2 regions of the Clostridium neuense genome follow, and region 2 is predicted to be linked to the other one. Evidence: riboswitches for the same ligand, from Rfam matches in the RefSeq annotation. Region 2 holds a riboswitch; the other holds the start of a gene.
The links. Region 2 has a riboswitch for thiamine pyrophosphate ahead of thiT (energy-coupled thiamine transporter ThiT). Riboswitches for the same ligand answer to the same signal wherever they lie in the genome.
Positions count from the first base shown of each region.

Region 1 (3,219 bases), on a different contig from region 2:
TTTGATAGGCCCAAATCTCATCTGTAATTATTTTTTTATAAAGGGATAGCGCTAGCGGTTTTGGTTTAATGCCTATCATTTCAGCAGGATTCCAATCAGCCATTACACCATAAATAGTTTTATTTCCATATAAATAAGGATGCCTTAAATTTAGTTGGGATATTTTCTTTCTTAATTCGTAAATAAATTCTTTATTTTTGTTAGTTTCGTTGGCTAAGTTTACAATAAGTGGTCTTACTTGAAAAAGGTATAAGTCGTAAGCATCATCAAAAGCAAATTCAATATCTAAGGAGTCTGTAGAAAATAAAGCTTCAAGTTCACTGATTAAATTTATAACGCGAAGAAGATTTTTGTCAATGTTAGGAACTGTTTTTGAATGTTTATAGTAATAAAATGTTTTTAAATTATTAGTTTTACCAGAGGTTACTGAATCTGTAGTGTAGGTATAATCATCATAGTTTATAACAATGTAGTCACCACAAGAATTAGGATCCTTGCTAAAAGCAACACCGCTCATTCTTACTTTTTTTAGCATAGGCTGAATAAAAACTTGATCCTTTAAATTTAAACCCTTGTAAGAATCTATAACCTTTGTAATTGCATCGCATATTTGATTTTCACCAATAACATTTGAAATTGAAAGAAAGCATCCAGCTAATGAATGGATTGAATTATCTTCAGACATGGAGCTACTCCTTACTATTAGCGGAAGATCAATCCAATTTTTTTCTTTAACTAAAGAAATTATTTTTTTGCTATTGTTAATCCATTCACTTACTGTTAAACGTATTTGAGGAATAATTTTAGCGTTAACAATAACTGTAGATAAATATTCAAGTGTTTCAGATTTTGTACCAAAACTAACCATACTATTTCCTCCCTTAACCATAAATTATCGAATAAAAATAGCTTTTAAAGATATAAAATTTATTTTTAGAGAAAAGTACGTAATCTAAAATTATATATCTAATCAACTGTGTTTAAAGATAAACTACCTTGAAACTTGAAAGTTATTTGTACCACAATGCCATCTTATGGCAATTGTGGTGCACATGAATTTCAATAGTTGAAGTGGTTTATTTATGACGAGTAACAACCAATATATTAATATTAATCTATTTGGTTTTAAATTACAATATTTTGTAATAAAGATGAATCACACTTAAACTTCAAATCTATTTGGTTGCATTTTTTTCCCTAATGTGGTAAATTAAAAATGTAAAATTTAATATCGCAACTGGGGAGCCTGTTGACAGGCTGAGAGTGGAATGTGATTCCAGACCCTCATAACCTGATTTGGATAATGCCAACGTAGGGAATAGTTAGTTCATATTTAACATAAAGTTCTGCGCAGAATTTGTGTATTTATGATATTAAAAATAGTAGATTATGAGGGAAACAGTTTTTGTTTCTCTCTTTTTGATTTTACTAGAAATCTTATTTATCAAAAGCAAAGAGGTGACTTAATGATAGTAAATGGAAAGAAAATGGATTTTAAACAGGGTATTACTGTTACAGAATTGCTAAATGAAATTAAGGTTGATAGGGATAAGGTAGTCGTAGAAGTAGATTTAGAGATAATAGATAGAAATGAGTATAGTCAGAAAAAGCTGTTTACAGCATCAAAAGTAGAAGTAATAAGATTCGTTGGAGGCGGCTAAATTGAAAGTTTATGTCAATGGAAAAATAAAAGAAATCTCAAGCAAAAGTACACTTTTTAGCATTAAAGAGGAAATAAAAAAAGATGCAGATGTAGTCGTATATAATGGATTCATTATGAAAAAGAACATTTATTTAAAGGATGGGGATAGGGTTGTACTTATAAAAAAAGGTGAGCTTCCAAGTAAAGAAGAAATGGAAGCGCAGCTTGTGGCAAGGCATACACCTAAGGTTCACGAAAAGATTAAGAAGGTTTCTGTTGGTGTAGCTGGGCTTGGAGGGCTTGGATCAAATGCAGCGGTATCGCTCGCAAGAATAGGTATTGGAAGGCTTTTATTAGTTGACTTTGATGTAGTTGAACCAAGTAATTTAAATAGACAGCAGTATTTTGTGAAACACATAGGTATGAAAAAAACTGATGCCTTAAAAGAGATAATATCTTGGTGCAATCCTTTTGTAAAGGTTGAAACCTTAGATACATTTATAGATGAAAGCAATGTAGTAGATATTTTTAAAGATGTGGATATGATTATTGAAGCCTTCGATAATCCCGTTTCAAAGGCAGTACTTACAAATGCTGTTCTTACAAAAATGAAGGATAAAAAGATTGTTGCAGCTTCAGGCATGGCTGGATATTTTTCCAGCAATACAATATGTACAACTAAAATAAATGATAGGTTTTATTTAGTTGGAGATAGAGAAAATGGTGCACAGCCAGGGAACGGACTTATGTCACCAAGAGTTTCTATAGCGGCAAATCATGAGGCAAATGCAGTGCTTAGAATAATAATGAATGAAAAATAGGAGGGGTTTATAAATGGAGGAACTTATCATAGGAGGAGTTAAGCTTAAAAATAGACTTTTCGTTGGAACAGGTAAGTTAAGCTCAAATGAAATAATTCCAAGGATAATGGAAAGATCAAAGGCGGAGGTCATAACTGTTGCACTTAGAAGGGTAGATGAAACTTCGTCAGAAGATGATAACATACTTAATTTTGTAAATAAAGATTTAATACTTTTGCCAAATACGTCGGGTGCTAGAACCGCAGAAGAAGCAATAAGACTTGCTAGAATTGCAAAAGCAGTAGGCTGTGGAAATTGGATTAAGATAGAAGTTATCTCAGATAATAAATATTTACTTCCAGATAATTATGAAACTATAAAAGCAACAGAAGTACTTGCAGAGGAAGGCTTTATTGTACTTCCATATATAAATCCGGACTTAATGGATGCTAGAAGACTCGTTAGTGCAGGTGCAGCTGCGGTAATGCCACTTGGAGCGCCTATCGGAACAAATAGAGGGCTTAGAACTAAGGAAATGATAAAGATTTTAATAGAAGAAATAAATGAGGTGCCTGTAATTGTTGATGCAGGAATAGGTAAACCATCAGATGCAGCACTTGCTATGGAAATGGGTGCTGATGCTGTTCTTGTAAATACAGCTATAGCAACAGCTGATAATCCTGTTTTAATGGCAGAGGCATTTTCACTTGCAGTTGAAGCAGGAAGAAAAGCATATACAGCGAAACTTGGTGCTGAAAGAGAATATGCTGAGGCTTC
Region 1 is NZ_JBJIAA010000006.1:238,785-242,003, reverse strand. It holds gene ACJDT4_RS09110 (PEP/pyruvate-binding domain-containing protein) at 1-868, opposite strand, end outside; TPP riboswitch at 1,229-1,335, shown strand; gene thiS (sulfur carrier protein ThiS) at 1,467-1,661, shown strand; gene thiF (sulfur carrier protein ThiS adenylyltransferase ThiF) at 1,663-2,463, shown strand; gene ACJDT4_RS09095 (thiazole synthase) at 2,477-3,219, shown strand, end outside.
Region 1: linked by a shared signal. The riboswitch ahead of thiS (sulfur carrier protein ThiS) and the one ahead of thiT (energy-coupled thiamine transporter ThiT) in region 2 are both predicted to bind thiamine pyrophosphate.

Region 2 (3,219 bases):
TGAACTTGTGCCCAATGAAGAAGGCTTAAAGTTCTATGATAATGTAATTGATGAGTTACTGGATAAAGGTATTGAACCATTAATAACTATTTCTCATTACGAAAATCCACTGCACCTTTCTCTTGAATATGGTGGCTGGAAAAATAGAAAACTTATAGATTTTTACTTGAGGTTTGCAGAGGTTCTTTTTAAAAGATATAAAGGGAAAGTAAAATACTGGCTTACTTTTAATGAAATTAATATGCTAACAGAGCCATTTGGTGCGGTTTTTTGTGCTGGTATGCTGGAGGAAAAGGATAATACTGAATTAAATAGATATCAGGCAATGCATCATCAGCTAGTTGCCAGTGCACTTGCCGTAAAAATGGCTCATGAAATTGATGCAAATAATAAGGTGGGGTGCATGCTGGCGTATCATAATATGTATCCATATACCTGTCACCCAGAGGATATTTTATTTGCACAGAAGTATGCTCAGCTCCACAACTTCATAGCAGGAGATGTGCATGTTAGAGGAAAATATCCGGGCTTTGCAAAAAGATATTATGAGGAAAACAACATTAAATTAGCAGTCGGCAGAGAAGATTATGAAATTTTGCAGCAGGGTACAGTGGATTTTATAAGCATAAGCTATTATTCAAGTGCTTGCGTTAGTATTGTCAAAGCAGGAGAAAAAACTGACGGAAATGGCACAGCAAATATTAAAAATCCAAATTTAGAAGCTTCGGACTGGGGCTGGCAGATAGATGCTGTTGGCTTAAGATATGTATTAAATCAAATTTATGATCGATATGAACTCCCGATAATGATTGTGGAAAACGGGCTAGGCGCTGTAGATGTATTATCAGAAGATGGTGCAGTTCATGATGCTTATAGAATTGATTATATGAGAAAGCATATTGAACAAATGAAGGAAGCTATTTCTGATGGTGTTAAGCTTATTGGTTATACCTGCTGGGGATGTACAGATATTGTAAGTGCTTCTACAGGTGAAGTTAAGAAGAGGTATGGCCTTATATATGTTAATAAGCATGATGATGGCAGCGGAGATTTATCGAGAATGCCTAAGGACTCATTTTATTGGTATAAGAGGGTTATAGAGTCTAATGGAGCTAAGCTATAATAATAATTAATGATTTTACTTTAAAATGGAAATAAAATGGAGTATAATAGTCATGAATTAATAAAGTGCTAGGGGTGCCTTTGGGCTGAGATGTAAAGCTGTGCTTTAAACCCTTATACCTGATCTGGATAATACCAGCGTAGGGAAGCAATTATTTTGTTTATATAACAATTGTTTTCAGAAGGTCTTCCTAAGCACGAATTTTAGGAGGTTTTTTTTATGTCTTTTTCAAAAAATATTGGAGAAATATTAAAACACCCAACATCACTTGCAGCTCTTCTTGCTTTAATTATACTCGTTGTAGTGGCTATAAAGGTTAAAAAGGTAAAGCTTAATACTCACATGATAGCCCAAATAGGTATAGCTTTAGCTCTTGCAACTGTACTTAAAATATTCAAAATATATCATCTTCCACAGGGGGGAAGCGTAACTATAGGAAGTATGATACCAATTCTTTTAATGGCAATCTTCTATGGACCAGAAGTTGGTTTTTTAACAGGTTTTTTATATGGAATTATTACTCTTATAATGGACCCTTATATCCTTCAACCTGTACAAGTATTGTTTGACTATCCACTTCCATTTATGGCACTTGGACTTGCAGGATACTTTAGAGATAAAAAAATTGTTGCAACTGTAATTGCTGTTTTCGGACGTTTTGTATTTCACTTTATTTCCGGAGTTATATTCTTTGGAAGCTATGCGCCTAAAGGACAATCGCCAGCTCTATATTCACTTATATCAAATGGCGTATTTTTAGCAGTTGAAGGTGCAATATGCGTTGTAATTATGGCAGTGCTTCCAGTAAAACAATTGTATTCTATAGCCGTAAAAAATCACACTGCATAGCTGCAAAAATGTAAGGAAAAATTTTATTAAATTACTGTGAAAACGGAGTAACAATGCTGTAGATTTATAGAATTTTTTTTTATGTAATAAAGCATTGTTACTCCGTTTTATTTTTAATAAATTGTATTTATTATCTTCATAGAATTGTAACAATAATCTGATAATATATAAATATAGTAAAACAAATAATTAAATAAAAATAAGATTAACATAGTTGAATAGTCCCCCTGTTCAACTATTTTTTTTGTGCTTAAAAAACTTTACACAAGAAAATGGTAGGTATATAATAAATTCATACCAATGAATTTTTGATTTGATTAAAGGAGGAAAGAAGATGAAATTTCCAAAGGATTTCTTATTTGGAGCTGCCTCTGCATCCTATCAAGTAGAAGGTGCCTGGAATGAAGATGGGAAAGGCATTAGTAACTGGGATATATTCTCGAAGATACCAGGAAAGACTTTTGAAGGGACAAATGGAGATGTTGCTGTAGATCATTATCACAGGTATAAAGAAGATGTTAAATTAATGGCAGAAATGGGATTAGAATCTTATAGGTTTTCTATTTCTTGGCCAAGAATAATACCAGATGGTGATGGCAAGGTTAATGAAAAAGGAATTGAATTTTATAATAATTTAATTAATGAATGCTTAAAGTATGGAATAGTGCCTTTTGTTACACTATATCATTGGGATTTGCCGCAGACTTTAGAAGAAGCTGGAGGCTGGACTAATAAAAAAACTATAGATGCTTTTGCTAAATATGCTGAGGTATGTTTTAGGGCATTTGGAGATAGAGTTAAGCATTGGATAACCTTTAATGAAACTATAGTTTTTTGTGGTCATGGCTATTTAGCAGGGGCACATCCACCTGGCATTGTTAATGATGCTAAAAAGTATTTTCAAGCTACACACAATGTTTTTGTAGCACATGCTAAGGCTGTAAGCAAATATAAGAGTTTAAAGCAGTATGGTGAAATCGGAATAACTCATGTATTTAATCCTGCTTTTAGTGTTGATGATAAGGAAGAAAATATTTTTGCAGCAAAACATGCAAATTATTACGATACTTTTTGGTTTTATGATCCAATATTAAAGGGTGAGTATCCTGAATATGTACTTGATCAGTTGAAGGAACACGGATGGACTCCAGATTGGACCAATGAAGAGTTGGATTTACTTAAAGCTTCAGCTGATAAAAATGATTTTATTGGACTTAATTATTATCAACCTAAAAGAGTTATGAAAG
Region 2 is NZ_JBJIAA010000018.1:18,555-21,773, reverse strand. It holds gene ACJDT4_RS19020 (glycoside hydrolase family 1 protein) at 1-1,123, shown strand, start outside; TPP riboswitch at 1,184-1,286, shown strand; gene thiT (energy-coupled thiamine transporter ThiT) at 1,343-1,972, shown strand; gene ACJDT4_RS19010 (GH1 family beta-glucosidase) at 2,307-3,219, shown strand, end outside.